4 regions of the Bacillus sp. LH1 genome follow, and region 4 is predicted to be linked to each of the others. Evidence: riboswitches for the same ligand, from Rfam matches in the RefSeq annotation. Region 4 holds a riboswitch; each other region holds the start of a gene.
What was found. A riboswitch is a leader RNA that binds a small molecule or an ion and turns the genes downstream of it on or off. The one in region 4 is predicted to bind lysine.

Region 1: linked by a shared signal. The riboswitch ahead of ACX9TM_RS09490 (aspartate kinase) and the one ahead of lysA (diaminopimelate decarboxylase) in region 4 are both predicted to bind lysine.
Region 2: linked by a shared signal. The riboswitch ahead of ACX9TM_RS15365 (amino acid permease) and the one ahead of lysA (diaminopimelate decarboxylase) in region 4 are both predicted to bind lysine.
Region 3: linked by a shared signal. The riboswitch ahead of ACX9TM_RS04505 (amino acid permease) and the one ahead of lysA (diaminopimelate decarboxylase) in region 4 are both predicted to bind lysine.

What each region holds. Positions count from the first base shown of each region.
Region 1 covers NZ_CM175007.1:1,786,597-1,795,096, reverse strand. The annotation lists gene ACX9TM_RS09520 (hypothetical protein) at 259-723, shown strand; gene ACX9TM_RS09515 (MFS transporter) at 939-2,201, opposite strand; gene ACX9TM_RS09510 (8-oxo-dGTP diphosphatase) at 2,338-2,823, shown strand; gene ACX9TM_RS09505 (YndJ family protein) at 2,853-4,478, opposite strand; gene ACX9TM_RS09500 (DUF4166 domain-containing protein) at 4,484-5,095, opposite strand; gene ACX9TM_RS09495 (DoxX-like family protein) at 5,100-6,008, opposite strand; lysine riboswitch at 6,202-6,388, shown strand; gene ACX9TM_RS09490 (aspartate kinase) at 6,591-7,820, shown strand; gene ACX9TM_RS09485 (VOC family protein) at 8,050-8,500, shown strand, end outside.
Region 2 covers NZ_CM175007.1:2,952,744-2,961,243, forward strand. The annotation lists gene ACX9TM_RS15345 (aminoglycoside phosphotransferase family protein) at 1-698, opposite strand, end outside; gene ACX9TM_RS15350 (VOC family protein) at 713-1,510, opposite strand; gene ACX9TM_RS15355 (sulfite exporter TauE/SafE family protein) at 1,608-2,618, shown strand; gene ACX9TM_RS15360 (GNAT family N-acetyltransferase) at 2,655-3,104, opposite strand; lysine riboswitch at 3,425-3,618, shown strand; gene ACX9TM_RS15365 (amino acid permease) at 3,731-5,197, shown strand; gene ACX9TM_RS15370 (iron-sulfur cluster biosynthesis family protein) at 5,312-5,617, shown strand; gene ACX9TM_RS15375 (DNA alkylation repair protein) at 5,651-6,421, shown strand; gene ACX9TM_RS15380 (hypothetical protein) at 6,531-7,511, opposite strand; gene ACX9TM_RS15385 (hypothetical protein) at 7,726-8,007, opposite strand; gene ACX9TM_RS15390 (class I SAM-dependent methyltransferase) at 8,319-8,500, shown strand, end outside.
Region 3 covers NZ_CM175007.1:863,548-872,047, reverse strand. The annotation lists gene gapN (NADP-dependent glyceraldehyde-3-phosphate dehydrogenase) at 311-1,750, shown strand; gene ACX9TM_RS04515 (DUF3626 domain-containing protein) at 1,829-2,914, opposite strand; gene racE (glutamate racemase) at 3,025-3,855, opposite strand; lysine riboswitch at 4,057-4,238, shown strand; gene ACX9TM_RS04505 (amino acid permease) at 4,386-5,810, shown strand; gene ACX9TM_RS04500 (ABC transporter permease) at 5,871-7,070, shown strand; gene ACX9TM_RS04495 (catalase) at 7,263-8,500, shown strand, end outside.
Region 4 covers NZ_CM175007.1:1,422,080-1,430,579, forward strand. The annotation lists gene hisF (imidazoleglycerol phosphate synthase cyclase subunit) at 1-276, shown strand, start outside; gene hisI (phosphoribosyl-AMP cyclohydrolase) at 273-578, shown strand; gene hisE (phosphoribosyl-ATP diphosphatase) at 589-912, shown strand; gene ACX9TM_RS07510 (histidinol phosphate phosphatase domain-containing protein) at 925-1,941, shown strand; gene ACX9TM_RS07515 (YozQ family protein) at 2,010-2,177, shown strand; gene ACX9TM_RS07520 (NAD(P)-dependent oxidoreductase) at 2,322-3,293, shown strand; gene pssA (CDP-diacylglycerol--serine O-phosphatidyltransferase) at 3,324-4,025, opposite strand; gene ACX9TM_RS07530 (LTA synthase family protein) at 4,214-6,100, opposite strand; gene ACX9TM_RS07535 (DUF3888 domain-containing protein) at 6,355-6,750, shown strand; lysine riboswitch at 6,840-7,021, shown strand; gene lysA (diaminopimelate decarboxylase) at 7,202-8,500, shown strand, end outside.

The DNA of each region.
Region 1 (8,500 bases), 360 kb from region 4:
AAATAATTTATACGGAATTCTTAGTATATTTTTTTTATTAAAACGTAAAAATAGCCCTTTTAAAAGGGGCAGTAATCTAAGTATAGAAAAAACAAATTTATTCTTTCTTACTACATACGTAATTATGCCAGCTATAAGAGTAGTGAATAATATATTAATTCACTACTCACAATAACCACTTTACATTATATGGTATATTAACTCGTAAAAAGAAGATAATAACAAGTAAATCCATTAAAGAATGGGAGCTCTTAAAAAATGAAACGAAAAATATTAACTCTCTTTACGCTTATATGTTTAGCACTACCAATGCAAGCTAGTGCTTACACATTTCAGTCACTGCCGATTGCGTCAAAGTCTAAACAATGGTATGTCGAAATTGATAAATCCCATAATCCAAACAAGCAAGCAATCCAGCCAAAACAAGGTGTATTTGATACGTATAGTTTACTCGTAAAAAACATCGGTCATGATGTATCAAATGTATCTGTGGAAATACTTGATAACAATCCTACCTCTAAAGCTACCTTTAAACCTTCTACACCTAATGAAAACATTTCTAAAAGTCATACAAGCTTTGACTACATGGTATTCCCATTAGACTTTAATAGTCATAATTTTAAAGTTGTGATCACTTGGGAAGAAAAGAATTTCTCTTATAACGGCCATCCGGTAAATGAAGGTAAAAAAATGAAACAAACATTTGTATTTAATGAAGAATAAGTCCTAATTTCTTTAGGGCTTATTCTTCTTTTTTGAAACCTACTTGTATCGCTTCCGTCACTTCTTTTGTGATTTCTATTTTTGTTGCTTCCATACTAATTTTTTTGTGCCAAATGTGTATGGAAGGCTTTTCATTACAAAGATGTTTTATTAATACTAGTTGATTATATGCTAAGTTATTTTCTATATAGGTCTAGCCCTCTTTTCCCATATAATCAATTAAATCGACGAATACTCGGTACAGACAATGCGATTCCAATTGTTAAAATTACTAAACTAGCTAGTGTTATAATAGTTATCTCGCCACCTATGACAGTAGCTAACCAGCCTACAACTACGTATCCTAATGGCAATAAAGCAAAAGAACCCAACATATCAAGGCTTGCCACTCTTCCGAATGCTTCTTCTGGTACAAGCTCCTGTAAACTCGTTTCCCAAATGAGTCCAAATATCATCATGCCAAATCCTTCAATTGCCATTAAGAATATTAAAGCGGGTGCCCAAGAAATGAATGGCATAATTAATAAAGCAATGCCACTCATTAAAACACCTCCATAAGCCAGTAATCCTCTCTTATGCCACAGCTCTTTCCCACCAAATATTAATGCGGCAATTACAGCCCCACCACCAGAAAAGGCCATGCCAAGTCCATACACGTAAGCTTCAAAATGATGATGAACATTAAATAACCATGGAATTAATACGACGATAATACCGGCATAACAAATATTTATAAAAGAAAAAACTAAAATTGTAATCCACAGCCACGGATGACTTTTTAAAACGAAAACACCTTCCATAAACTCTTGTTTGTAATTAAGCTTACTCTTTTCAATGGGTTTTACTTTTTTAAACTTAATTTCTTTTAAAAATAATAAACATAAAAATGATAATAAGTACGTTGCTGCATCTAGTCCGAAACCTATCCCTGCAGATGCAACCGATACGATTAACCCACCAAGTGCTGGCCCAATTAATCGTATACCTTGATTACTCATTTGAGTGAGTGCGTTAGCTGCATTACGAATTTCAGGGACGAATACTTTCGCCCTTACAGCAGAATATGCTGGTTGGAATATCCCTTCCATAAGTCCGTATATGGCAACGAGAATATATAAAATCGTAATTGTTAATAAATCCATAAATATAAGCGATGCAAGTAATAGCATTAATATACAGCGGATTATATCCGTAAATAACATTAACCTAACCCGATCAATTCGGTCTACAATTAAACCCGCAAACGGTAAAGCAAGAATATTAGGTAGCATGTACATTGCCATCGTCATCCCCATTACAACTGTTGAACCAGTTAATGAATACACAACAACTGGAAGTATGACCATAGTTATCGAACTACCTAAGGTCGAGAGTAATTGTCCAATCCATAAAAACTTAAAGTGCGTTGATACTTTAACTGGTAATAATAATTTTCCAATATAACCTAAACTTTTCTCCTTTTGTATTTCCCCTTGCATGTCTCTCCCCTCTTTTCAAATGACTATAGAATACATAATATATGACTGAAAATTTATAATATTATATTTCTAATTATATAAGAAACAATTATGTTATGGTAAAATTATCAAAAAATATAAAGGAGAATACATCATTATGCCTCCAAATCCACATAACATCGAACACCAGATCTATACAATGTGTATGATCCAACGTAACAATGAAATTTTACTCATAAAACGCCCCAACCATCGAGGTTTCCCCGGCTACATCGCTCCTGGCGGCAAAGTAGATTTCCCCGAAAGTATCGTTCAAGCCGCTATAAGGGAAGTAAAAGAAGAAACCGGATTACTTGTTTCGGATTTAAATTTTAAGGGATTAGATGAATATGTAAATCCGAAAGGGAATGTTCGGTACATGGTATTCAACTACTGGACAGACTCATTTGAAGGTGAACTTCTTTTAAACCCACCTGAGGGCAAATTATTATGGATAGCAATCAATACCGCACTAAAGCTTCCTATGCAAACTTGGTTTAAAGAAAGATTCTCATTATTTTTTAAAAAAGGCACTTTTGAAATTCAACGTGTTTGGGATGATGAGCTAGATAAACAAATTTCTATGACAATTACCCATACATAAAAAAGCTTGGAAACCCATCCAAGCCTTTCTTACTTCTGTGCAATTTTTTCAATCTTATAATGAATATGTAAAAATTCAAGTCCAAATAGCCACATGCTATGATGAGCTGTTAACATTTTATCCTTACCCTCTGTAATGATGAAAGTCTCTGCTAACGGTAAACGGATTGTTAAGAACCGAGTATGTAAATAAATCCCCTCATCTCCCTGGCCATTTTCTCTTAACTTACTAGTAATGATTAAATCATGATTATCATTATATAGTTTCAAAATACCAGTCATATTCGAATAAGGTAAAGGTAAGGCGATATTCATATATGTCTCATTCTTATTTGTATGCTTTGAATAAAGAGCTACAAAAATAGATTCACCTGCTTCATTTTTCCTTATCCAAGCCCTTACATTCTCTCTTCCATCTTTCTCATCTATTACACTAATGATAGAGCCATGCATCGTTTCCCAATTGCCGCCCATCCCTAAATGTATTTGTCCTACATGCTTGCTCATTTTCTCATAACAAAATGCAAATAGGCGGAACCAACGAGCCCATTTAATATTTGATTGCAACTCATACTCTGTTGTATTTTCATAAAAACGAATAATACTTAAAGGTACCTTCGTCACGTCAAATGACTCACTATGAAAATCAGTTATTTGATCAACTAAACCGTTGTATTCCTTACTGCCTACTAAATTGCCACTATATAAAAAAGCCTCACCAATTGCCACACTTCCTCTTAATTTACTCATTGGTTTCCCATAGTATTTATAATTCGGAACACTCTTTTCGATCATCCAGCCGACAAATGCCGGTAACGCTACTCCAATTCCGTTGACAACACCGTGAATCCAAACCATTTGAGCAATTGTAATCGTCATTACATGCTTCAAATTTCCGTATGAATATATAAGTGAGAACATAATTGTAACCATGAGTGTACTAGACGAAACGATTAAAAGAATCTTTGCACTGATAGCATTAAATTTTGCTCTCCAAACGTAAAATCCATATCCATAAATGGCACATAAATATAGGAGCACTGCAAAAAATTCAAATATTCTCGAGTATGTAATTCCTATTGCAACTGTCATAGGTGAAATCATGATGATAAACATAATAGCATCATATACTTTACTTCTCTTTTCTCTTTTTCTCCCTATTAAACCAGCTGATAATGGCAATAGAAACGCCGAATAATGAAAATGCGCTGCTGTGAGTAAAACAATGTCAGAGCTAAAATGCATAATTGAAAGTTTTGCTACTGAAGCAAAAAACCAAAAACCACCTAAAAACAAATAAATAAACGCACTATCTATGGCGATTTCTTCTAACGGCTTCCATCCTCTTTCTAGCAATCTACTTACACCAAATAACGCAACAATTCCTGTATATACAAACCAAACTAGCGCAAATACATTGTAATTTGTGACGAAAGCTAGCATTGCACAAATTGCTGCGATTGGATATAAAAACGATACGAATTTATAAAATAATAAATACGATCCATCTCTTTTTCTTTTATCAATAATACAAAGTGACATTGGTATAAATAATAAAACAGACAATAATATAATTGCTTCAACAGGATTTATATTCGACCACTCATATATTAGAAAAACAACATAACAAGCAAGCCCAAATATTATATTTTTCATATCGTTTATTTCCTTTCCACAAATGTTCCCTTATATGAAAAAAGCGAGCCAATTAACGGGTTTCGTACTTGTACATGAATTCGAAAACACTGTAGTGTTGCATCATAACTTTCAACAATTTTTGCTTCACCATACAAAAATTTTGGTAACTGCATTTTTCTTCCAAACATATAAAACCATTGTTTCTTTGAAGAAATATGCATTGCCCCTAACTCATCGATATGAAAATGCAGTGTAGAAACGAGTAAATGTGGTTCGCCAAAATAATCTACAATTTCATTTTTGTTTTCATCAAACTGCATAACTGCATTAAAATATCTTTTCTTATTATGGAAATAAAAAGTACGGTTCCACCTTACTAATTCTTGTCCATATTCATCTCGCTCAGCTATGTTTTGTATCGTAAATGGAATTTCCTCTCCTCGTTCCGAGAAAAACATTCGAAACTTCGATGTAATTTTCAATATAAATTTCACGAAAAAAGAGCCACCGTAAATTTCATCCATTTTTCCTTCCCCTGTAAAACTATTCTCTTCTGTAATCGCATAACGCTTCTGCAATTCAGGATGAAGATTTTTATAGGTATCCCCTAATAATCGTTCATACATATTAGCCATACACTTATCCCTTTCTCGCCCTCTTGCAATTTTTCGCGCTTGGTAAATCGAAACTATTTATATAACCGACAATTGATAACCCCATTAGAAGAACATTTAATGTAATCGGATTAAACGGCCCTGTAAAGCTTGCAATATTCGTAAATCCTGCTGCTAACGTTAAAACTAGTAATACAATAATATGCAGTATAAATAATTTTCGTTTTATTATTGGCAACAGCCATACGACGCCGAAAATTATTTCTAACATCCCAATTATTTTAAGTATACATATACTACTTTCATTTGAACCGATTAATACAGAAAGCATCTTTACTTCTTCTAAATGAGTAAACAGTAGTTTTGGCACTATCCCTTGATATATCCATACAAAAGCAAATAAAAAACATACGAGCCAATACGTCATTGTTCTTCTAATTAGTAACCTAGGATGAAGCCCCTTTTCTAACCATAATTTTAAAGCATCAAAACTCCAAGCAGCCGCCCAACCTAATAACGGCCGAAATATATAGCAATCTATTACATTCCCTACACGACCAAATCTTGTATCATAATCATATTGTGTCTCAAAATGGATGTATTCTTTATTTGGCGTATACTTCCAATAACCACGTCCTATTTGAATAAGAGATAATGTATTATCCGTCCAAAATTTTAAAGAAGAAATTCTTTCACCAGTTTCTTTTCTTATTTCACCTATTGATTCCCCTTCTCCAGCTATTTCAAGCCCAAATCCAATCTTTGTTTTATACAAAAACTTCTGTGGTTCTCCTTCTTTTTTCTCTAAATACGAAATTTCAGTAAAGCGAGCATCCCACACTGTATGTATATGTGGTTCTTGCGTATATTCCCATAATTTTTCCATCGTCGTGTTCATTTTTGTCGCAACATAAATAGGCTGTTTCCTTTTCATTCTCCCCACCTCCTATGCACTATAAGTTTAATGTACATGCAATGAATTTATTTTGCTACATTTTTCACAAACTTCCTCAGAAAAAAGAAAGAATTTTTAAAATATATATAAAACACTTGATTCCCCGAAAAATTTAAATTATTATAAAACAAATGTTACCAACAACTTCATAAATCAAACACTCTCGCCTAAAACGTGAGATAGAGGTTGCGATACTTATGAGTATTCTAATGGAGACACAGAGATGTCTATGAACTTAGATGAAAGGAAGTATTGCCGAAATTGATAAATTTCTCTGCATTTATCAATTGGGGCTGTTTTCGAATAGAAACAGAACTGTCATATGTACAGACGTGTACGTATGAAGAGCTATCTACAAAAAAGAGATATCATTTTTTATGATATTCCTTTTTTGGCGGTTTTTTTATTAGCTCCGTTTTCTGTTTCCCTTTTCCTGTAACAGCACCATCCTCACTTATTTGAGATGGTGTTTTTTGTTTGTCTTTCTGGTAACTACAGGAGTATTGGGATTGATATATTTCCTAATCTATTCTTAAAAATAGACGAAAGAAGGAATTTGTAATGGAAACAATTGTTCAAAAATTTGGTGGCACTTCTGTCGGAAGCGTCGAACGCATTCAACATGTAGCAAATTTAATTATTGAAGAATATGAACGAGGTCATAGCATTGTCTCTGTCGTTTCAGCAATGGGAAAAAGCACAGATGAACTTGTCGCACTCGCTAACGCTATCACAGAAAATCCAAGTAAACGTGAAATGGATATGCTTCTATCTACAGGAGAACAAGTAACTATTTCATTATTAACAATGGCACTGCAAGCAAAAGGCTATCATGCAATTTCATTAACAGGGTGGCAAGCAGGTATCACGACAGAATCTGTACATAGTAGTGCACGGATTACTGACATTCATACAGATCGTATTCAATCTTATCTTGCTGAAGGTACGATTGTTATTGTAGCTGGTTTCCAAGGAGTCAGTGAAGATTTTGAAATTACAACGCTTGGACGAGGCGGTTCTGATACAACTGCTGTCGCATTAGCCGCTGCACTTAAAGCAAAAAAATGTGATATTTATACGGATGTTACAGGCGTATATACGACGGATCCACGAGTTGTAAAAGATGCTTACAAATTAGACGAAATTTCTTATGACGAAATGTTAGAGCTTGCTAATCTCGGTGCTGGCGTATTACACCCGCGCGCCGTTGAGTTTGCTAAAAATCATAACGTAGTTTTAGAAGTTCGCTCAAGTATGGAACAAGAAAACGGAACAATTGTAAAAGGAGAATGTAACATGGAACAACAATCAATCGTTAAAGGTATTGCATTTGAGGATAATATTACACGTGTCACAATTAAAGGACTAGAACAAGGCTCGCTTTCAACAGTTTTCTCTACATTAGCAGCAGCACACATTAATGTAGATATCATCATTCAAAGTATTACAAATGAAGGAACTGTACATCTCTCCTTCTCCATTCACTCGAATGATTTAAGAGAAACTTTAGAAGTTTTGGAACAAAATCAAGAAACTCTTCACTATGAATCTGTAGAACATGAAAATCACTTAGCAAAAGTATCAATCGTAGGATCTGGCATGGTATCTAACCCAGGTGTCGCTGCAAATATGTTCACTACTTTAAAAGAAGAAGATATTCATATTAAAATGGTAAGTACATCAGAAATTAAAGTGTCTGTCGTTATTGACCGCCTTCATTTAGTAACAGGCGTTGAGGCGCTGCATCAATCATTTATGGCGAAAATTGAGCCTTTCGTGCAAATGAGCTAATTTGATATGTTTAGTAACGCTTATAAAAAAAACATATTAATCTACTTCCTTCCTATTAAATAAAAAGCTATTCGTTAACAAGATGCTATATGATATATTAAAAAACACCTTGTCACATTTTCCTATACTGTGACAAGGTGTTTTTGACTGAAAGGAATTTGTAACTACTTAGTAGTATAATTATGAGGATAATTAAATAATAAACTTTTATACATAAGGAGATAAGACTATGGCAAAAAACAAATTACTACGAATGGACAATGTCAGCATCGTTGTAGAATCCCTTGATAACGCAATCTCTTTCTTTGAGGAGATTGGCTTGAATCTCGAAGGTCGAGCAAATGTCGAAGGTGAATGGGCTGGTCGCGTAACTGGACTCGGTTCTCAGTGCGTAGAAATCGCTATGATGGTCACTCCAGATGGCCACAGCCGAATTGAACTTTCGCGATTTCTCACCCCTCCTACTATAGCAGATCACCGAACAGCTCCTGTAAACGCCCTCGGTTATCTACGCGTCATGTTCACTGTCGAGGATATTGACGAAATGGTATCCAAACTCACTAAGCATGGTGCAGAGCTCGTTGGCGAAGTAGTTCAGTACGAGAACTCGTATCGTCTCTGCTACATTCGTGGAGTCGAAGGAATTTTAATCGGTTTGGCGGAAGAACTCGGTAATAAAT
Region 2 (8,500 bases), 1.5 Mb from region 4:
AATGGTTTGCTTATATTCGTTGTAAATAGTGCTACTTTATAAAAATCATGAATAGGATCACCAATATCGAATCTAGCAAAATCAATGACAGCCCGAAACTCATTTTGGTCAATCATTATATTAGCCGGATGAAAATCGTCATGTAAAAATACGATGGGACGATTTTTTAATAAATCTTTATGATTTCCTACAAAATCTATCACTGTATTTAAACGAAAAAAGTCTACTTCATATTCTTTCAACGCTTCTAAGTATCTCTCATATTTACTCCATATAGAGATTTCCCATGAATTACTTTTATCTTCTTTTTCAACTAAATGAATCTTTTTTAGTACTTCTCCAGCCTTTTTTCCAGCCCTATACTGCTCTTCTGTAGACAACGTTCTTAATATATCTTCACCATCTAATCCATCAATCCATTCAAAAACTTGTACACATTTATTGAATTTAGTAAGACTAATAAAATGAATTAATTTTGGCATAGGAATATGTAAAGAATCTAGCTGCTGCATATATTCATATTCTTCCTGCTTCCGTTCAAAATATGATGAATCGCATACTTTAATAAAATACGAGGCCCCACTCTCTAATTCAATTTTATATTTCTCATCGAATGAAAAGCCTTTTGAAATAACAGTCGCTTTTAACATACGAGGCCATTCTAGTATTCTCTCTATCTCCCTAAGCATTTCTTTCACAACGTTCACCTCTATTAATATATGTACAAACTACCTAGCACTTCATGCTCTCGTTTATTTCCACCTTTAAACTCTACTGCAAATGGATATTCGCCATTCTTATTCAAATGTTCTAGTACTAGCCCTTCTCCACTCGGTTCACAAAACTGCACATGAACATCTCCAAATACTACACTTTGACACTCAGCATTCCATTTTTCATTTTTCACAACTGAGCTTGTAGATAGTCCCATTACTTTTTTCCATTTCCGTACTGTTTCTCGAACGTTTTTTACTGCGTAATGAATCGTTTCAATTTGTTGCACTTTGTTTTTATGTTCAGTGATCATCCCACTGTTACGTAAATCGTTTCTTCTTTCTTCGTCCGTTTCATTCCACTGTATAAAGAAAGGTAATTTCGGTCCGTTCTCTTCTTGCTTAACGAATAACATTTTCCATTCTAAAAGTCGGCCATCTTTTCTCATGCGTTTCCCTTCAAATGGCCCTATCGTATGTAAGCCGTACTTATTAAAGTTAACTGCTAGCTCCTCAATTGCATCTGTTCGGATCGCGATTTGTAGCATTCCTTCTCCATTTTGTAGTTTCACCACTGTTTCTTGTACTAATGGATTTTCTGCTTCTTTCGCTTTTTCTTCATATTGAACTGCTAAAAATTCTATATATGATAAATCAAAATAACTTAAACTATTCCAAGTACCCCAATTCGTATGCTCTCCGCCTAATACAGTATGAAATCCAAGTTCCTGCATTTGTTTTGCCGCTTCCTCCGGTGTACCATGAACTGCGTGAACAAGATGATCAAATCGTAACATGTCTTTCTCCCCTTTCTCTCCATCCTTTTATTGTATATTTTATTTTTCTTTCATTCAATTCAAAAACTTTAAAACCTAGTTGATTTATACGATTAATATGTATTATAATGAAACAAATTTAATTATTGCTGATTGGAAAAACCAAAGGCACTTTTCTCATACGGGAAAAGTGTCTTTTTCATTTATTATTACAGGGGGATTATTTATGCAGAAATTAATTGTCTTTGCTATTATTGGATTTTTCGCTCAACTGATCGATGGAGCACTCGGAATGGCGTATGGGGTAACGTCTACTTCACTATTATTAATGTTTGGTATTGCACCGGCTGTAGCTTCCGCATCGGTTCATTTAGCTGAAGTCGTTACAACTGCAGCTTCTGGCGCATCTCATATCAAATTTGGAAACGTTGATAAATATACAGTTTCCAGGCTTACATTACCTGGGGCAATCGGCGCATTTGTTGGGGCATGTTTTTTAAGTAATTTGCCTGGAGATGTAATCAAACCGTACATTTCCGTATTTTTATTTACTTTAGGGGTTTATATTTTATTAAGATTCATCATTCAAAAACAAATTGTCACTTCAAATAAGCGTATGTCTGCAAAACAACTTGTGCCGCTTGGTTTATTCGCTGGATTCGTTGATTCAACTGGTGGCGGTGGTTGGGGGCCGATTACGACACCTGTTCTTCTAGCAAGAGGAAATGAAGCTAGAAAAGTTATTGGATCTGTAGATACGAGTGAATTTCCTGTTTCACTCGCTGCAACAATCGGCTTCTTCATCTCACTTGGCTGGGAACAAGTAAGCTGGGTTTGGGTATTTTCTCTCATGCTCGGTGGTATCGTAGCGGCACCAATCGCGGCATGGCTAGTTCGCATCGTTCCTTCTCATTTACTTGGCGTATTAGTTGGTGGTCTTATTATCTTTACAAACATTCGTACACTGCTTACTACATTTAAAGTGGATCCAACTATTATTTCACTTTCTTACGTTGCAGTTGGTCTTGTCGTTATTATTTCTATTTTCATTGCTGTTCGTAATCATTCCAATCGTCCTAATACGTCAACGGCTGAGTATCCGAATGATCAGAAGCAAATGCTACCATAACTATAAAAAATACCGCTCAATTTAGAGCGGTATTTTTTATTTTTCTATTTTCCAATTAATCATCATTTCTGTAGCATTTACTCTCTTCATATGTAACTTTTCTAAAACACGCATCGAACTATAATTATCTAGAAGTGTCTCTGCAATTATTGTTTCTACCTCACCTGTTTTGAAAGCCCAATCGATTAGTTCTTTTACAGCTTCTGTTGCATAGCCCTGATTCCAATATTTCTCAATGAATCCATAGCCAATTTCTACTGTTTGATCCTCGTTTGGTTTCCCTTTAAACCCAATATCACCTAAAACGCTATCGTCTTCTTTTCGAAGAACATACCACGCCCCCCATGGTAATAAAGTTGCATCTTTTTTTACATTCTTTACATGCCCTACAATATGCGGACCGCTATTATATCCTTGCTCGTTAGCGACTTGAATCCTCTCTTCTGTACACGGCACTATATAGAGCCTTTCTGTTTCTAATTTCATTTTGATTTCCCCTTTTTGCTTAAACGTTACCCTAATTATAACAAATAATATGACTTTATTATGAATGTCGAATTATATTTTTCTGAATTTTCTTTTAATTTAGAGGGTTTTTCAATATTTTTTGCGAAACATTTGTATAACAATTTTTTCTTTGCTTATTGCTACATAATAGTAGGTTCGGGTGGAGTTTTGCAAGCGTTTCCTATACAATAACCGATATTTTTTGACTTTTCCTAACAAAATATCTTGCAATATATTCAGAAAGTCATTACAATTGCCATATATTAAAAATCTTAGCAATATATAAATCCTCATCAATCCGATGAGGTAGAGGTTGCGACTTTTAATAGTAAAACGGACGAGACACAGAGAATGTCAGCTGACTCCGTTTGAAAGGAAAAGTTGCCGAAGTTTATATTTCTTCTCTGGAAATATGAGCTGGGGCTGTCTCCGAAAGGAACAGAACTGTCACGTTTACAAAATTACCGTGTAAACGTGGGGTGCTATCTTAACGGAAGGGTATGATGGGGTGGTTATTTGTGAAACGTTCCGCCAAATTCCTTTGGCGGTTTTTTGTATTTTTCTCCCCCGCTCCTTCCTAACCTACAAGAAAAGGAGTGTTGAACATGAATAGCGCAACAAATCAATCTACCTCTAAAACGCAAACTACACAAGGACAAGGTGAATTAAAACGCGGATTAAAATCTCGTCACCTTACGATGATTTCTCTCGGTGGTACAATTGGTACCGGACTATTTCTTGCCAGTGGTGGTGTCATCCATACAGCTGGACCTGGTGGCGCATTAATTGCATACGCCGCAATTGGAATTATGGTTTATTTTTTAATGACAAGCTTAGCTGAACTTGCAGCTTACATGCCTGTTACTGGATCTTTTAGTACGTATGCAACAAAATTTGTTGATCCATCACTTGGCTTTGCACTTGGATGGAACTATTGGTATAACTGGGCAATTACGATTGCTGCTGAACTTGCAGCCGTAACATTAATTATGAAATTTTGGTTCCCAGATACCCCTTCTCTTATTTGGAGCGGATTATGTTTAGCTATTATTTTCCTTTTAAACTATTTATCTGTTAAAGGGTTTGGTGAATCTGAATATTGGTTCGCACTTATTAAAGTAGTTACGATTATTATCTTTTTAATTGTTGGTTTCATGATGATTTTTGGAATTATGGGCGGTGAAACGGTTGGATTTAAAAACTTCACTGTTGCAGATGCACCATTTAACGGCGGTATCATGGCAATTATCGGTGTGTTTATGGCAGCTGGTTTCTCATTCCAAGGTACTGAACTATTAGGAGTAGCTGCTGGTGAAACTTCTGATCCAGAGCGTAATATTCCGAAAGCGATTCGTTCAATCTTTTGGCGTATTCTTTTATTCTATATCCTTGCAATTCTCGTTATCGGTTTATTAATTCCTTATACAACTGAAAGCCTTGCTGCAAGTGATGTTACAGTAAGTCCGTTTACACTTATTTTTGAAAAAGCGGGCGTTGCCTTTGCTGCTTCTGTTATGAACGCTGTTATTTTAACGGCAGTACTATCTGCTGGTAACTCTGGTATGTATGCATCAACTCGTATGCTTTGGGATTTAGCTCGCCAAGGAAAAGCACCAAAGTTTCTTGGTAAATTAGATAGCCGCGGTGTACCTGTTAACGCATTAATCGTAACATCAATTGTCGGTAGTATCGCTTTCATTGCTTCTTTATTCGGTGACGGTGTTGTATACATTTGGTTATTAAATGCATCAGGAATGTCTGGCTTTATCGCTTGGGTCGGCATTGCAATTAGTCATTACCGTTTCCGTAAAGCGTATATCGCACAAGGAAAAGATTTAAATGACTTACCATATAGAGCAAAATGGTTCCCATTTGGTCCAATCTTCGCATTTACACTTTGTATCATCGTAATTTTAGGACAAAACTACGGCGCATTTATGGGTGAATCAATCGATTGGAATGGCGTACTCGTTTCTTACATCGGTTTACCACTCTTCTTAGTACTATGGTTAGGATATAAATTTACGAAAAAAACAAAAGTGATTCCACTTGATAAATGTGAACTAAAATAAAGTGAAACGAGCAAACAAATTTGTTTGCTCGTTTTTTGTTGCAAACCTCTTTCCTTCCCTATTGCTCCTGTTTTTGCCATAATAGAAGAAATATAAATAAAAGGTTGGGATACAATGAACATTCGCATTACTGATGAAGCAAAAGCAGCTATACATAGATTAGAACGTGAAGACAAAAAGATCATTCGCATTAGAGGAACAATGACAAACTCCTGTAGTATTTTCGTTGATGTCGATTTAATTTGGGATACATTTAACGCAGATGATGTTGTATATGAAGATGCGGAGCTTATCGTACAAATGGATTCATTTACGAAAGACTACACTGGTGATACAGTGAAGCTTGATTATAAGACGACAGGTTTTAGTATTACGACTCCGAGTGAGACTTTGGTTTATGGATTGTCGATTAAAAAATAAAAATTGTTTTCATTTGACCACCGAGGTGAAAAAATGGGTAAATATGTTCCGTTAAAATTTTTATTTAATGAAGAATTAGCAGAAAAAATAGCTGATTCTATTTGTAAACACGATCCTTGTTTCTCTAAAAGCATCTTTGTAGATTCTGTAGCTTGTAAAGTTGAAAATTTAGAGTTAAAACAGCGTATTGAAGTAATTGCAGATGAATTACACAATGCTTTACAAAAAGATTTTAATGCCGCAATACATATATTACTGAAAACATTAGGACCAGAAAATACAACAGAAGTAGGCACATTTACAAATGGATATATGTACATGCCTGTTGCAAAATACGTTGAAAAATATGGGCTTAACGATTTTAAAATCTCGTTTAATGCAATGTATGAAATAACGAAAAGGAATACTGCTGAATATGCCATTCGGCCCTTTCTTGAAACATACCATGAAGATACACTAAACATATTACAACAGTGGATTCATGACGAAAACAGCCACATTAGGAGATTAGTTTCTGAAGGTACAAGACCAAGGCTTCCTTGGGCTAAAAAAATAGGAGCTCTAAAAGGTGATTTTCAGTACAATTTACAACTTCTTGAACCATTAATGAATGACCCTTCTAAATATGTTCAAAAATCTGTAGCCAATCATATTAACGATATTACGAAAGAAGATAAAGAACTCGTTTTTCAGTGGTTACAGCAATTACGTGATAAACAGCATCCTATTAATCCTTGGATTATAAAACATGGGTTAAGAACAGTTATTAAAAATGGTAATTTACCAAAAGATTTTTGTTTTTAAATATTTTAAACAAAGCCGCTTATGCTTCAAAAATGAAGTATAAGCGGTTTTCCTTTTGAATACAGAAATAACAAACGTAAAAAGCACTTTAAATTTCTTCTTTATATCATTATTTTACTAGCTCTTCTATGTTATTACTTTCCTTAATTTTTTCGGATGATAGCCAGAGTGAATAACTTGTTCCATCCTTGTTCCTTAAATATATGTTAAATTCCTTATTATATAGTTCTTCTTTAAGAATAGTGACTACCTTTCTCAAATCATCTATTACATATGGATCATTTCTATATTTTATCTCACTGTCATTGAAAACTAATGTCAATTCATACTCTAGACAATTGCCGTCTTTCGGGTGTGGACAAGTAATATCCTCAATTTCAAAACGATCATTTTGAATTTCATTTAACCTTACGCCTACTTTTGTTTCAGTTTGAACCAAATATGTCCAATAACCGCTTACTGTGTTTTTCATTGTTAAAAGCAGTTCTTCTTTCGTTATAGCTTTTTGCACATTTTGAAAAGGCAAGCCTATAGATTCACCATTATAATCCTCAATTTCAAGTGTTGTTATCTTTCTATTACTCTTCTGAATGAATTGGATTAGAGCATATAAACGATCTAATTCTTTTGATTCAAATTGACTGTAATCAATCTTGTCACTCGTTTTTAAAGTTAATAATAACGTATCCGTTGGTTTCTCCTCTATATCATCATCCACTATATATTGAAAAACATTTTTATTTTCAGGTTCCACGTAACCTAATTTTTTAATTTCTTCTAGCATTGGTTTAAATTTCTTATATTCCTCATATGTTTTTTTTCCGTATTGATATTCATCACCTTTTATTCTTGAATATAAGAAGCCATCTACCTCTACTCTAAATTGAATATTTTTGTTATTTTTTGCTTGAACAGTATGATATGTATGCCCCATATTCCCTTCGTTTATAGCACCCCAATGTGTTACAATCACATCAATTCCGTGCTTTTTTTTCACATATTTTTTCACCTGATCGTCATCTTTATAATTACACCCACTTAAACATAAGAAACATAACAATAGTAACATTACATTTTTCATTCTTTTCATATAGCACCTTGCCCTCTTTTCGCATAAACAAAATATTCCATATATAAAGAATACTAAATCGCTGAATGTTTTCAAAGAATTAAAATATTTTTACACTCGGTTTATATATCTATTTCTTTTATTAATGGCTCTAATAAGTTTTACTATTGATAATCGAATATAATAAAAAGAAACCTAAATTTAAGTTTTCCCATTTTTACCAACAATTTAAATTTTAATAGATATTTTTTAGCCAAGTAATAATTCGTAGTACCTGAAACGACTCAAACCAAGTAATGAAAAACAGGAGAACAAAGAAAGAGATAAGTGATATGAATTTTAATCTTCCATCTTCACGTCTAGCAATCGCTATAATACTCAGAACCACTCCAATTAAAAAAGAAATATACCCTAATAGGATAATAGGCTCAGAATAGCTATCTATTATCCTATTTAATCCAAATAATAACATTCCAAAAGTCATCAATGTTATTGAAAATACACTAAATTTTTTCATAATTCAACCTCCAATATAATTTTACTATTTTATGGAGAGAATAATTTTTTTATGCGTATGGATGAACAATTACACTATAAAATTAGATAACTCAATTTATTTTTTCATTAAACAACTGCCTTCTTTTATACCCTCAAAGGATTCCCACTCGATTATCCCGAATATATAAATAACCATTCTCACAAGGAGCAAATTTATATGAATCTATTCGAACACGAAACGTAAAACCGCTTCTCTTTCATGAGAGGTCCTCCCGTTCTCCGTTCTCCTTTCTCATCATATCATTCATTGAAAAATAGGAGGACATAATTATGAAACGTGATCCATTATTTTTAACTTTATTAGAAAGTGCAAATACACATTTTAGCGGTTGGGATTTTTCTTTCATTTCAGAAACGGGCCGAATGAAGAGCGAGCCTTTATCATGGTCGTACGGCAGCATTGCTTTCCTGCTTATGCAACGTGCAAAGTCAATGCTCGATATGGGTACTGG
Region 3 (8,500 bases), 560 kb from region 4:
TTTCTGCCATTTAACAGAGCTAAGCCCATTACATTTACGATTACAATCATTACGCACACCCCTTTCATTTATTTTCCATTTATAATCTTACAACTTTATTGAGTATTCTGTCAATTATTTTTTCACACTTTAAATAAAAATATATGATACACCATTTTGAAATAAGGGAATGTTCTGTAAGAAAGGGCATACAAAATAAAAAAAGAATAAGAAATCGTTTTCACAAACATTTCATTTGAAAAATGTTATCAAACCCCCTACAATCACCTTATACTCACTCTTACAAGTTGCTATTTTAGGAGGACTAATCATGACAACTAGCAATACGTACAAATTTTATTTAAACGGAGAATGGAGAGAAAGCTCTTCAGGAGAAACAATCGAAATTCCATCTCCATACTTACACGAAGTAATTGGACAAGTACAAGCAATTACTCGCGGAGAAGTAGATGAAGCAATTGCATCTGCAAAAGAAGCTCAAAAATCATGGGCTGAAGCTTCCCTACAAGATCGCGCAAAATACTTATATAAATGGGCTGATGAGCTCGTAAATATGCAGGATGAAATTGCCGATATCATTATGAAAGAAGTCGGTAAAGGATATAAAGATGCGAAGAAAGAAGTTGTTCGTACAGCTGACTTCATTCGTTACACGATCGAAGAAGCTTTACATATGCACGGAGAAAGCATGATGGGCGATAGCTTCCCGGGCGGTACAAAATCTAAGCTTGCGATTATCCAACGCGCACCACTTGGTGTTGTATTAGCAATCGCACCATTTAACTACCCAGTAAACTTATCTGCTGCAAAACTTGCACCAGCATTAATTATGGGTAACGCTGTTATTTTCAAACCAGCAACTCAAGGTGCAATTAGTGGTATTAAAATGGTTGAAGCACTTCATAAAGCTGGCCTTCCAAAAGGTCTTGTAAACGTAGCTACAGGACGCGGTTCTGTAATTGGTGACTACTTAGTAGAACACGAAGGCATCAATATGGTATCGTTCACAGGTGGTACAAACACAGGTAAACATTTAGCGAAAAAAGCTTCAATGATTCCACTTGTATTAGAACTTGGTGGTAAAGATCCTGGTATCGTTCGTGAAGATGCTGACTTACAAGATGCTGCAAACCATATCGTAAGCGGTGCATTCTCTTACTCTGGTCAACGTTGTACAGCTATTAAACGTGTACTTGTACACGAAAACGTAGCGGACGAGCTTGTTAGCTTATTAAAAGCGCAAGTAGCTGAACTATCAGTTGGATCTCCAGAACAAGATAGCACAATCGTTCCATTAATCGACGACAAGTCTGCTGACTTCGTTCAAGGTTTAGTTGACGACGCTGTAGAAAAAGGTGCTACAATCGTTATCGGTAACAAACGTGAGCGTAACTTAATTTACCCAACATTAATCGATCACGTAACAGAAGAGATGAAAGTTGCTTGGGAAGAGCCATTCGGCCCAATCCTTCCAATCATCCGTGTTTCTTCAGATGAACAAGCAATTGAAATTGCTAACAAATCAGAGTTCGGTCTGCAAGCAAGTGTCTTCACTAAAGACATTAACAAAGCATTTGCAATTGCTAACAAAATCGAAACTGGTTCTGTTCAAATTAACGGACGCACAGAGCGCGGCCCTGACCACTTCCCATTCATCGGTGTAAAAGGTTCAGGTATGGGCGCACAAGGTATTCGTAAGAGCCTTGAGTCTATGACACGTGAAAAAGTAACTGTATTAAACTTAGTTTAATCTTATAAAAAGAAGCTGATCTATAAATAGATCAGCTTCTTTTCTATATAAATACTTCCAAAAACGAAGTATTTCATTCTACTTCCGATTTGGTTTTCCAAATCGAACTAAAACATGCCATAATAATTTTAATTCCTGAAGCACTTCTTCATAAGTTCCACGATCACTCCAAGATAATGGATTGCGTTTCAAATCCACTACAGCAGAGCCAATTATATTTGCATCGATACAATGATTCCGTGCAATGCGTCTTGCTAAAGATGGCATTTTTGAACCTCTAAAATCCATCGGAACTTCGTCTACCGCAAGTACAAAACCGATGTGCCAATACAAATCAATAGCATACTTCAGGCAAATTTCTTCTAAAACTTTTCCTACATCCGTACCCTTAAATGAAGGATCTGCGACAAGCGCTTCCACGTCTTCTTTTAGAGAAATCTCTCCATGAATCTGCGCTTCAATATAATGATTAAGGTTACGGGCTGGCTCTTTGCTTACTACATCTATAAACGGCCTTTTCAGGTTAGCCAGTAAATGATTAATTAATATTGTTGGAGTCAAATTTCCTTCACCAATTGCAAAATCTCTTACGAATGTCTCTTCCAAAAGAGCAGCTACAATCATATCAAACTCCTCATAAGTCCCCTTTTCTTTCGGATCTTGATGTGAATCTAAATATGTATATGTAGAACGCGAAGAAACTTTTGGAGATAAGAGAAAATAACAGGAACCAAAACGCGGAGCCGGCCCATCTGGATGTAACATTAAATTTAGCGCTCCGTATTTTGGACGTTGATCATTCGTTACGCCTTCTAATTGATATGCCCCTCCAAATATTCTCTTTTCCCAAAGGTCACGTTCACCACCAGGATAAGCAGATACGCTTCCATTAGATAGCAATGTTTCAAACTGACTTTTATATACTCCTTGCTCAAATAGTGCTTCAGCAACACTTTTCTTACTCGAATCTAGTCTGTCTGGATGAAAGTGTAAAGCAATCCTTGCGTGAGATTTTAAATTAGCGACAGCCTCTTCAAATATTTCATCTGTAATATTAGACATTTTAAGTATATGATTAATCGTTGCTTTAGCCTCACGTTTTTCGTTCTCTGCATATTTTGAAATATACTCCAAAGCAAATAATTGAGATCTTGATAATTCCATAATCAAACCTCTCCTTTAATTAAAATGACCTTAATGATTTCAATTAAAAGCTTATTCTTTCCTTCTTATGAAACGAACCTAATTTATTTAAAAACGTAATTTACTAAATCTTAATTATGCATACACGCATTTTTCATAGGCAAATGTACACATTCTACAGAAATTTGATACCCTAGCCATCGCTCAGCAATATGTTCAAATGATAAAACAGATCCCGTTGTAAAAAAACGATGCTTCGGATTCAGATTGTCAGACAAAATTCCTTTGTGCTGTAAAATGGTACTTAACTCTATCGCCGTTTCTTCTGCAGAACTAATAATCGTTACATCTTCTCCTAGTTCCTTTTTTATATAGGACTCTAAAAGTGGATAATGCGTACATCCAAGAATTAACGTATCTATATCTTCTTTCGTTAATGGAAGTAAAGCTTGTTTCACTTGCTGCGTGACATATGCTGTATCTTCTAATTGATTTTCTACAACTGTGGCTAAAGTCGGGCAAGCATAGCTATGCACTTCCAAATATGTATCCAGCTCGTGTAATGCTTTTTCATACATATTAGATTTTATCGTACCTACAGTTCCAATTACCCCGATTTCCCCTTTCTTTGTTACTTTAATTGCCGCTCTTGCTCCTGGATGTATAACGCCAATAACTGGAATGGAAAGTGCTTCTTGCAGCTCAGTCAATGCAGCAGCTGCAGCAGTATTACATGCTACGACTAGCGCTTTTAATGGAAACTGTTTGAGGAACTCAACCATTTCAAATACGAAAGATTGCACCTCCTCTACACTTCTTGGCCCATACGGGCAACGCTTATTATCACCAATATAATAAATGCTTTCTTTAGGCAATTGTCTTATAATTTCGCTCGCAACTGTTAATCCCCCAACTCCCGAATCTAGCACACCTATTACTGAATGTTTATGACATACAGACATTTACTTCATCCCCTTTTCAATCATCTAGCGCTAATAACATGTATTATATTACGAAAATTCAAATATCACATAACAATCCCTCTTACTTTTAATCACAAACTCTTCTCTATAATCTGATTATTACTATATCCATTGACGTATAAAAATACATTTGTTACTCTTAAAGACGTTAATTTAATATTTAAATCCTCATTCGTATCTCGGTGAGGTAGAGGTTGCAATCATTAAGAGTATCATTTCAGGAGATGTAGTGGCATTGATGAAGGAATGAGAAAGGAATGGTTGCCGAAGTAAGTCGTGTCCACCATGCACGCTTGCTGGGTCTGCATTTAATAAGTGCAGAACTGTCACAAACGTTTCGTTTGTGGAGAGCTATCGAGAGGTATGTCGTGGGTTTCTTATAAGATAGAAAGCATGTAGCGGCAAATTACGTGCTTTTTTTGTTTTGTTTGGGACTTCTCTTCCTGACTCAGGAAGACATACATATCTCCTCGCTTGACTTGGTTATACTAACTTTGGAGGTATTTTCTATGCAACAAAAAAAATGGGGCTTTTGGGTACTAACAGCTTTCGTTGTCGGTAACATGGTTGGCGCTGGTATTTTCATGGTGCCAAGTACGTTGGCACAAACAGCAAGCCCACTCGGTGTCACTTTAGCTTGGTTAACTACAGGGTTCGGTGTTTTAATGCTAGCTCTTGTTTTCGGTAATTTAGCAATTCGTCGTCCTGATTTAACGACAGGGCCACAAAGTCATGCATATGCTTTATTCTCAACACCAAAAAAGAAAAAAATGGCTGGCTTCAGTATGGTATGGGGATATTGGGTTGCAAACTGGGCAAGTAACGTTGCCATCATTACATCATTTGCGGGATATTTATCACTCTTCTTCCCAATTATGAAAGATACGCGACTACTATTTTCAATCGGCTCGTTTAACGTAGAAGTCGGAAAACTAATTACATTTACGATTTGTTCCATCTTACTTTGGGGAACTCATATTATATTAACAAACGGTGTAAGCGGAGCTGGAAAACTAAACTTCTTAGCAACAACAACGAAAGTAACTGGATTCCTTTTATTCATCGTCGTTACGTTATTTGCATTCGAAGCTTCTAAATTTGGACAATGGTATACACCGATGATTGATAAATCAGGGGCATCACACGGTCTTCTTTCACAAGTGAATTTAGCTGCTCTTACAACACTTTGGGCGTTTATCGGAATTGAATCAGCTGTTCTTTTATCAAACCGTGCTGTTTCTCCAAAAACGGTAAAACGCGCAACAGTTGCGGGATTACTTATTACAGTTGCCATCTACTTAGGAATCACAATTTTAACAATGGGTGTACTTCACGTTGATAAATTACAAGCTTCTGAACGTCCATTAGCAGATGCACTAAACGCTGCAATGGGTCACGGCGGCGGGAAACTGATGGCATTACTTGCTCTTACTTCCCTGTTCGGTTCTATCTTAGGCTGGATTTTATTAAGCTCAGAAGTACCTTATCAAGCAGCAAAAGAAGGTTTCTTCCCTTCCTTCTTCACAAAAACAAATAAAAAAGGAAGTCCAATTTACTCATTACGATTAACAAACATTATGTCGCAAGTATTCCTATTCTCAACATTATCAGGAACCATTGCGGAAGCTTATACATTCGTTATTACCGTATCGACACTGGCCTACCTCATTCCATATCTCGTTTCACCAATCTTCCAGTTAAAACTAGTCGCAACTGGTGAAACATATAAAAATGAAATGCGGGCAAGAATTACAGATGGCATAGTCGCAGTTATCGCACTTTGCTACGCACTATGGGTTATTAAAACGGGCGCATCCGATATAAAAACGTTCCTTCTCGGAATTGGTTTATTCGTAATCGGATTTGCTTTCTATCCATTAATGAATCGTGATCAGAAAAAAAATAACGAAAAGAAAAACGGGCAAGTTGCATAACGCAATTTGCTCGTTTTTTCTTTTGTAAAACATATATAATAGAACAAAGAGGTGAAAAACATGTCAATCGAATCGCTATGGAGCAGTCGCTTCCAACAACATATTCAAAATATCATTACATACTTTGCACGTATGATTAACGGTTTACTATATAGCTTTATCTTTATTTCATGCGTTGGTGCATATTATTATGCTCAGTTTCTAAAAGCATCTCCTTCTAAAGGAATATCTTTAATAATTATAACGATTGTACTTACATTCATTATAACGAGATGCCCTATCCGTACATTTATTCAAAAACCTGATGCTGTCTATTTACTAGCACTAGAAGAGAAATTAACATCTTATTTTAAAAAATCTCTTCTATACAATTACATCATGCAGCTTTTCCCATTATTATTTACGTTCCTTATTCTCGTTCCACTTGCTATGCAATCATTGCAATTAACTGTACCTTTTTTATGTACAATCTTTATCGTGTTAATGATTACGAAAGCCTGGAACATGTACATACATTGGATGTGGCGTGATAGTCACGAAAAAAATATATGGCTAATCATTCGTATTACTTGTAACGCCCTAATCATTTACATGCTGTTTTATTCCGCAAATGTTCTCATATTGGGCGGACTACTCTTACTACTTGCTTTCCTACTTCTATATACGAAAAAACAGCCTACAAAACGAATACCGTGGGATTACATAATCGAGCAAGAAGAAAAAATGAACGTTCGTTTTTATCAATTTGCTAGCATTTTCACAGATGTTCCGCAACTGAATAAACAAGTAAATAAAAGAAAATGGCTTACAAATTGGATTGAACCTTTATTACATAAAAAACGAGCAACTTTCTTCTATTTACATACATTAGCATTTTTACGTGGAAATGATTATTTCGGTATATATATTCGCTTAGGATTGATCGGTGCTTTCGCCTTATATTTCATACCAAATATATACGTAAAAGGCTCTATCACTTACATCGTTCTATATATGATCTCTATGCAGCTCCGTTCACTATGGAAATATTTTTCGGGAAATATTATTGTGGCATTATATCCAATCCATACTGAAGAAAGGATGAAGCAATTTCTTCACTTAATCTTTATATTGCTAAGTATTCAACTCATTGTATTTTCGAGTGTTATACTCATTGCTACAGGTCAATTTTTACATATCCTTATCATTATGATTGTCGGGTTACTCGGGATCAAATTTATTATTGTACCAAAAACGAAGCAAAGAATTTCCGCATTTTAACGAAAAGAATTATCTTAAAAGCCAAGGAGAAAATAAACTTTCTCCTTGGCCTTTTTATTTTTCTTCCTCAAACAAGAATCACCAGCACAACCAATGTATTATGATTTTTACATACAAAAATCATAATACATGTTTACGTCCTAATAAAAAGGGTATCTATTAAATTAACAAAGTAAAGGAGGGGCCTATATTGTGAATAAAAAAATGGAGCAATTGAAGCACCATGTTACGGATAATCAACGCAAACATGCTTTAACAACAAACCAAGGAGTAAAAATAGCCGAGGATGAATTTTCTTTAAAGATGGGCTTAAGAGGCCCAACCTTAATGGAGGATTTCCACTTTCGCGAGAAAATGACCCACTTTGATCATGAACGAATTCCTGAAAGGATTGTTCATGCACGCGGAGTTGGCGCTCATGGTTATTTTCAGCTTTATGAATCGTTAGAAGCATATACGAAAGCAGATTTTCTTACTAATCCTTCAAAGAAAACACCTGTATTTGTACGGTTCTCAACCGTTCAAGGTTCTAAAGGATCCAACGACACAGTAAGAGATGTACGCGGATTCGCCACAAAATTTTATACAGATGAAGGAAACTATGATTTAGTGGGTAATAATATGCCCGTATTCTTTATCCAAGATGCTATTAAATTTCCTGATTTTGTCCATGCAGTTAAACCAGAACCACATAATGATATTCCTCAAGGAGCTAGCGCTCATGATACCTTTTGGGACTTTGTTGCGCATAATCCTGAGTCCACTCATATGGTCATGTGGCAAATGAGCGACCGAGCTATTCCGCGTAGTTTACGAATGATGGAAGGTTTTGGAGTTCACACATTTCGACTCATTAACACAGCAGGAAAAGCCCATTTCGTAAAGTTTCACTGGAAACCTACCCTTGGGGTTCATTCATTAGTATGGGATGAAGCTCAAAGGATTGCTGGGAAAAATCCTGATTTTCATCGTCAAGATTTATACGAAGCAATTGAAAAAGGGGATTATCCTGAATGGGAGCTTGGATTACAGTTAATTCCAGAAGAAGATGAACATAAATTTGATTTTGATATTTTAGATCCAACGAAATTATGGCCAGAAGAAGAAGTTCCCGTAAAATTAGTTGGTAAAATGACATTGAACAAAAATGTTGATAACTTCTTTGCTGAAACAGAGCAGGTAGCTTTTCACCCTGGTCATGTCGTACCAGGTATTGATTTTTCAAATGACCCTCTTCTGCAAGGAAGATTATTCTCCTATACAGATACACAATTATCTCGTTTAGGGGGCCCTAATTTCCATCAAATCCCTATCAATCAACCCGTATGTCCTTTTCATAATAATCAACGTGATGGTATGCATCAAATGCAGATTCATCGCGGTCAAACAAGCTATCATCCTAACGGATTAAATAACAATCAACCTGCAAC
Region 4 (8,500 bases):
GTTAAACTTGGGGCAGGTGAAATTTTGTTAACGAGTATGGATGCAGATGGAACGAAAAGCGGATATGACCTTCGTTTAACAGAAGAAATTTCAAAAAGTGTTTCTATTCCAGTCATCGCATCAGGAGGCTGTGGTCATACGGATCATATTATAGAAGTTTTTCAAAAGACAACGGTTGATGCAGCGTTAGCGGCATCCATCTTTCATTATGGTGAGGCGACAGTGCAGAGTGTAAAGCGAAAATTAAGAGATGCAAATATTGAGGTGCGGTTATGAAACCTAATTTTTCAAAAGGATTAATACCGGCAATTGTCATCGAAGAAGGTACGAAAGACGTTTTAATGCTAGCTTATATGAATGAAGAAGCATATAAAAAAACGTTAGAGACGAAAAGAACATGGTTTTATTCTCGTTCGAGGCAGTCGTTATGGAATAAGGGGGAAACATCAGGGAATGTTCAATATGTGCAATCTTTATATTTAGATTGTGATCAAGATTCAATTGTTGTGAATGTGAAACAAGTAGGACCTGCTTGTCATACGGGAGAGAAGACATGTTTTCACTATCAAATTATATAGGGGGATACATATGGAAAATGCCTTTAAGTTGCTGTATAAAACAATTGAAGAACGAAAGGGAAGCCCACTTCCTGAATCGTATACAAATTATTTATTTTCAAAAGGAGAAGATAAAATTTTAAAGAAGATTGGTGAAGAGTGTGCTGAAGTAATTATCGCATGTAAAAATAATGATAAAGAAGAAGTAGTGAAAGAAATGGTTGATGTATTTTATCACTGTTTCGTTTTATTAGCTGAAAAAAATATTGCATTGGAAGATGTGATGCGAGAGGTGAAAGAACGAAATGGAAAGCTTTCGAGAGTTGGGGATAGAAGGGAAATAGATACATTATAAGGGGGAATGTATATGAAAGTAGATTATCATCTTCACTTAGAAGAAGGACCGTATTCAATAGGATGGCTTGCTAAAATAAATGAAGCGTTGGAATGTTATGAACCGCTTCAAGAAAGACATTCTATTGATTGGCTTATGAAAACACAAGAGCGTTTGCAAAAGCGTGTGAAGGAAGGGCCATTTACAACAGAATGGATAGATCTATATTTAGAAGAAGCTGTGCGAAAAGGAATAAAAGAAGTGGGAATTGTTGATCATCTATATCGTTTTCATGAAGCAAAAGGATATTATGAAAAATATGTAGATATTAGTGATTCTAAGCTCGGTCGTATACAGAAAGAATGGTTAGATCAAGTAAGGGTAGTTTCACTGTATGATTTTACAAAGGCAATTGAAGAGGCGAAAGAACGATGGGGGAAAAGAGGTGTCACACTTAAACTTGGAATTGAAGCGGATTATTTTATTGGTTGTGAAGGAGAGTTAAAAGAATTATTAGAGCTAGGAGACTTTGATTATGTAATTGGTTCCGTTCATTTTCTAAATGGCTGGGGATTTGATAATCCAGATACGAAAGAATATTTTGAGGTGCATGACCTACGCGCATTATATGATATGTTTTTTAAAACAGTTGAGAGTGCGATTCGTACCGAGTTATTTGATATTATCGCTCATCTTGATAATATAAAGGTATTTAATTATCGATTGGATGAGAATGAACAGCTTTCTTATTATGAGGAAATTGCCTGTGCATTAGTAGAAACGAATACGGCAACAGAAATAAATGCAGGATTATACTATCGTTATCCTGTTCGTGAAATGTGCCCAAGTCCACTATATTTACAAGTATTAGCTAAGTATGGTGTTCCAATTACGATTTCTTCGGATGCCCATTACCCAAATGATTTAGGGAATTATGTACAAGAAAATGTACAAACATTACGAGCTCACGGTGTTACTCAGGTTGCAACATTTACGAAGCGAGCAAGAGTAATGAGGTCGCTTGAAGAAGAAGTAACAAATTCAAAATGAAACGCAATTTTTTGATGAAAACTGTCCTTTTTGTTCAAAATAAGAAAGAATGAAAAGGAGGGTAAGAAATGGCGAAACAACAAAACAAACAAAATGTACAAGGTGCACAGCAACAAGCTTATACTTCTGAAACGAATGCTGCATCTCAATCGGTTATTGAGGAGCAAATTAGCGATACGGTTGCAGAAGGAACTATTGATGTGAAGCTTGGAAAAGAATCGCAGGAAAAAGCGTAAGAAGAGGGGAGAGTTGCATCTCCTCTTTTTTCATGGAAAAGTGTCGATTTTCAAAACTATAATCAAATTCCTTGGTTTTTATATGTGGATTTCTTACAATGAAATATAAGAGATGTCTTATTTTCTATAGAAGAGGTGTTAGTAGTGGCAAAAATATTAGTAGCGGGAAAAATTCCGGAAATTGGATTAGAACTATTAAAAGATCATAATGTAGAAATGTACAATAAAGAGGAGTTAATTTCTATAGATGAATTAACAGAGCGTGTAAAAGATAAAGATGCATTGTTAAGTTTACTTTCGACAAAGGTGCCAAAAGAAGTTATTGATGCAGCGCCTCATTTAAAGATTGTTGCAAACTATGGTGCTGGTTACGACAATATTGATTACACGTATGCGGGCGAAAAAGGAATTGCAGTTACGAATACACCGAAAGTATCAACGGAAGCGACTGCAGAATTAACATTTGCACTTCTTTTAGCAGCGGCGCGTAGAATTCCTGAAGGGGATACGTTATGTCGTACGACTGGATTTAACGGATGGGCACCGTTATTTTTCTTAGGACGAGAAGTCCATGGTAAGACAATCGGAATTATAGGTCTTGGAGAAATCGGGAAGGCTGTTGCAAAACGTGCGAAAGCATTTGGAATGGATGTTTTATATACAGGGCCAAATCGTAAGCTTGAAGCTGAAAGTGAACTGGGAGCAACGTATGTGACGTTGGAAGAATTATTACAAACAGCAGACTTTATTACAATTAACTGTGCTTATAATCCGAAATTACATCATATGATTGATGAAGAGCAGTTTAAAATGATGAAGAAAACAGCGTATATTGTAAATGCTTCACGTGGACCAATTATGAATGAAGCAGCACTTGCTCATGCATTAAAAACGAATGAAATTGAAGGAGCAGCTCTTGACGTGTTTGAATTTGAACCGAAAATTACAGAAGAGCTAAAAGAATTAAAGAATGTAGTACTTGCTCCACACGTAGGGAATGCAACATTTGAAACTCGTGATGCGATGGCTGAAATGGCTGTCAGAAATATTTTAGCTGTATTAAACGGCGAAGAGCCAGTAACACCTGTAAATCAAAAGGTATTAGTTACAAAATAAAAAGAAACCTTCCGGACTCGGAAGGTTTTCTTATTTTTCTTTATTCGCTTTTTTAGACGGTCTTTGTCTAATGAATTGAGATAACATGTACAAAATATATAGTGGAATGGCAATGAATAAGAAAACAGAAAAATTTCCAAATCCTGTTTGATACATTGTAATAATGATTCCAACTAAAAATAGTGTAATAATGATGCTATATCGTGGAATTGGTACATCTTTTAAACTTGGGATACGAATGCGGCTCACCATTAAAAATGCGAACGTTACAAATACGGTAATAAGAACGATTTTTGGAATGGTATGTGAAAATAATGTTAAGAAAGCAACAAGCCCTCCCGCTGCTGTAATCGGTACTCCAGTGAAATATTTCATTGAAGTAGAAGATGGTGTTACATTAAATCGTGCTAAACGATATGCTCCGAAAAGAGGGAATAATCCCGCTATGTATAATCCGATGATTCCGTAGTTTGAGAAAGATGTGTAATACATTAAAACAGCTGGTGCTGCACCAAATGTTACGACATCTGCAAGCGAGTCGAGCTCTTTTCCCATTTGTGAATCAACACGTAATAAACGAGCAACACGACCATCAAGACTATCTAACATCATCCCGATAAGTACTAAAATAGCAGCTGATTTATAATATCCTAAAGATGCATAGCCGATTGATAAAAATCCGCTATATAAATTTCCGAGCGTAAATAAGTTTGGAATAGCTGCTCTATACAAAATCTGATCCCTTGCTTTCTGTAATAAATTCTTAATTAGTGTATGAAAGTTTACTTATTTTATCATACCATAAATTTATTCCTCATACGAAAGAAATTACCAATTTGTGAAAGATTTCATAGAAGGATGGTTCGAAAATTAAGTGAAAATAAAAAGAGGAAGCAACTTGTATAAAGTTGCTTCCTTTACTATTCAAATTTCGTTGTCATCGTTCCGGTTTTATATCGATTATTAGGATCGAAGCGTAATAAATCTCCATAAATTAATTTATCGGAGAGTTTTAATTCTGTTTTTGCTTTTTCAATATACGGCTGACATAACGTCATGTCAGCTTCTTCACCCGTACTTCTTTTGTAGCACATATTTTTTGTATAAACATACTCTTCAGAAACAAAGCTACCATCACGCATTACCATAAGCGGGTCTTTCTCTTTAATAAATAAGTCAGTTCCAAATTCAACGGATTTATTTGTTTTAATACCAAGTAAATGAAGGAGCGTTGGCTTAATATCAATTTGACCGGATACTTTAGAAACAACTTTTCCTTCTTGGCCAGGCACATGAATAATAAGAGGGACTCGTTGTAATTGCATAGAATCGAATGGTGTAATAGTATCTTTTCCTAGGAACTGTGCCATAGCTGCGTTATGGTTTTCGGAAATACCGTAATGATCACCATAAATGACAATAACGGAATTATCATATAATCCTTCTTCTTTTAATTGTTGAATAAATAATTTAAGAGCTTCATCTGTGTAACGAACAGTTGGGAAGTAGCGGTTTACAACACCACTTTCCGAGTTGAATTCATCAACATATTGATCTTCCGGATTTAGAAGAAATGGAAAATGATTTGTTAATGTAATAAATTTTGTATAGAACGGTTGCGGTAAAGATTTTAACTTTGGAATAGATTGTTCAAAGAACTCTTTATCTTTTAATCCCCAACCGACAGACATTTGCTCCGTTCCTGCGTAATCATTTAAATTAAAATAACGATCATATCCAAGCGCAGGATACATTACATCCCGATTCCAAAACGTTTTATCGTTTGAATGGAAGACGGCAGAAGAATATCCGTATTTCTTTAATTGTTCTGGTGTCGCTGTGTATTCATTTGTTGCATGAGTAAAGAATACAGAACCACGATCTAGCGGATAAAGTGAGTTTTCAACGATAAATTCAGCATCAGAAGTTTTGCCTTGTCCAGTTTGGTGATAGAAGTTATCGAAATAGAAACTATCCTTAATAAATTCATTTAAAAATGGTGTAATTTCTTTTCCATTTATTTTTTTATTAATAACAAAGTTTTGTGTAGATTCCATTGAAATTAAAATTACATTTTTACCTTTTGCAGCTCCAAATAAGTTTTTATCAACTTGTTTGTCTTTTGAGTCTGTATAGTTTTTAATTTCAGAAAACCCATCCCCACTTGCAAATACACGCTCAGCTGAAGACTTGGATTGAAGCGTAATGTCAAATAGATGGTATGTGTATAAACCTAAATTCTTCACGACAGTTTGACGGTCAAATGAGCGCGAGAACATTTGTGGTTTATAAATAACTGATACAACAATTTGTAGTGCTAATAAAGCTGTTACACCGCTAAAGAAAGTTCGCTTCTCTGAGCGGGAAAGTGGTGTTTTGTCGCCAAATGATGGGAATTTACGTGAAATAAACATTAAAATAATTGCATCTGCAAATAAAAGTAATGTTTTGTACGTAAAGAGTTCTTTTATACTTGTCCCTAAATCAGCCATATTGTTTGTTTGGAATAAAACCGGGAAAGTAACGAAATCGTTATAGAACCCATAAAACATTGCGTTTCCAAATAAAATAAATGACAGTATAAAACTGATTCCAATTATAATTCGGTTTCGGTGCTTAGATGCAAGTAAAGCTAAGCCGAAAAATAAAAGTAACGCAGCTAGTGGATTGATAAAAAGCATGAATTCTTCAAAGAAATTATCAATTTTAATATCAAATGCTAGCTTGTACACAATATATGTTTTAATCCATAGTAAAACGACTGCAACGAGTGCAAATCGCAGTTTTGGAAACAGATGTTGTAGCATAATATACTCCTCTCCTAAAAAGCATGACAGTTCTTGTGAGTCAGTTTGCTTAACGACTCATTTTATATATACGAACAGTCCTTTGTTATTATGATTATTATACTATGAGTATCATTATACGAAAATAAAAGAAGGTTGTGGGCTTTTTTATAATAATCGAGTAGAAAAAGAGTGGTGGGAGACAATAAAACAGAATTTCTATGTATGATAATTATCGTACGCAGAAAGAATCGCGTGATAATACGGAGGTTATAATGCGAAAATTATTATATTTTATAGCATGCAGTAGTGTTATACTTTTTACTTCACCGAGTGTGTCGGTAGCCCAATATGATGCACCTCTTATGGAAGATGCACTTTATTCTGTTTTATTTCCAAAAATAAATAAAGCAATTGAAAAACAATATGGAAGTTTGAAACCTTATCAATGTCCTAAAATTATTAGTTTAAAAAAAGTGTATAGCGGTACATATTTATTTCAAGCAAGTATTGAAGTGACAAAGTATGAACGTGTTGCTGGGAAAATTGCTCCACCATTTGAGAAGGTAACGATTACATTTAATAACGAAGAAGGCGAATGGGAAGTGACAAAGATTTCAGTAAAGCGCTTACCAAATGATACGAAACTAAACTGTGAAAAAACAATATAAAAAATTGTTTGACAAATAAAATGGTCCTTTGGTATTGTTAATAGCAACAATTAGATGTTTGAAAATTAAATAGACTTACCTCATCTACTCTCAAAGGTAGAGGCCGCGATAGGAAAGAGTAAGCTATGGGAGATTTAATGGAATCTGTGATCATAGGTTGAAAGGGACTATTGCCGAAATATAAGAATAACCATCTTATTCATATATTGGGACTGCATTGAATAAATGTAGTACTGTCATAAGATTTATTTTATGGAGAGCTATTTGGAGATGTTGATGCGGTTTCTTATTTTGAGGAGATAACAACTCGTTTATTTTTTCAATATATATTTTTCCTAATAAGAAACGCGTGTGAACATTGTTCCGCGCGTTTTTTGTCTATCTAAAAGCGTGCTGCAATGAATAGAAGATTGGGGTTATGAGTTTTAGAGGAAATAAGGGAGGAATTTAAATGTATTTACACGGCACAAGCCGAATTAATGGGCAAGGACACTTAGAAATTGGAGGGTGCGATACGACGCAGCTAGCAAAGCAATACGGAACACCACTTTATGTATACGATGAAGAGTCTATTCGAGGAAAATGCCGAGCATTTCATCGTGCTTTTAAAGAAAGTGGTTTCTCTTATCAAGTAGCATATGCAAGCAAGGCGTTCTTGTGCATGGAGATGTGCCGAGTAGCTCGTGAAGAGAATATGTCATTAGACGTTGTTTCTGGGGGAGAATTATATACTGCGCTCCAAGCAGGATTTCCGGCATCACGTATTCATTTTCATGGAAATAATAAAACAGAAGAAGAAGTAGTGATGGCTCTTCAGGCGAATATCGGTTGTTTTGTCGTAGATAATTTCTTTGAATTAGAAGTTTTACACGATTTAGCGATGCAACATGGGAAATTTGTGAACATATTAATTCGTGTAACGCCTGGAGTAGAGGCGCACACACATGAATATATTACAACAGGTCAAGATGATTCGAAATTTGGATTTGGTGTTTCAAATGGTCAAGCAATGCAGGCAATTGGATTGGCTTTACAAAAATCCAATTATAATGTGCTAGGGATCCATTCACATATTGGGTCGCAAATATTTGAAACAGCTGGTTTTGTTCGAGCAATTGAAGTTCTTCGCCAATTTTTAGAAGAAGTGAGAGAGCAAACAAACTATGTAGTAAAAGTGTTAAATGTAGGCGGGGGATTTGGAATACGTTACACAGAGTCAGATACACCATTAACTCTTGAGACATATGTGCGAGCTGTAACAAGTGCAGTGAGAGAACAATTTACTGTATGTGAATATCCATTGCCAGAAATATGGATTGAGCCAGGCCGTAGCATTGTAGGTGATGCTGGGACAACAATTTATACAGTTGGATCTGTGAAAGATATTCCTGGTATTCGGAAATATGTATCAGTCGATGGTGGAATGACAGATAATTTAAGACCTGCTTTATATAATGCGCGTTATGAAGCGATGTTAGCGAATCGAGCGAATGATGAGAATGAGGAACTCGTTTCGATTGCCGGGAAATGCTGTGAGAGTGGAGACATGTTGATTTGGGATATTCATTTACCGAAAGTCGCTGCTTCTGATTTACTAGCAGTTTCCTGTACAGGAGCATACGGGTACTCGATGGCGAATAATTACAATCGGATTCGAAGACCAGCCGTTGTCTTTGCAAAAGGCGGAACATCGCAAGTAGTTGTGGAACGCGAAACATATGAAAATATTATTGGGAACGATCGCATACGT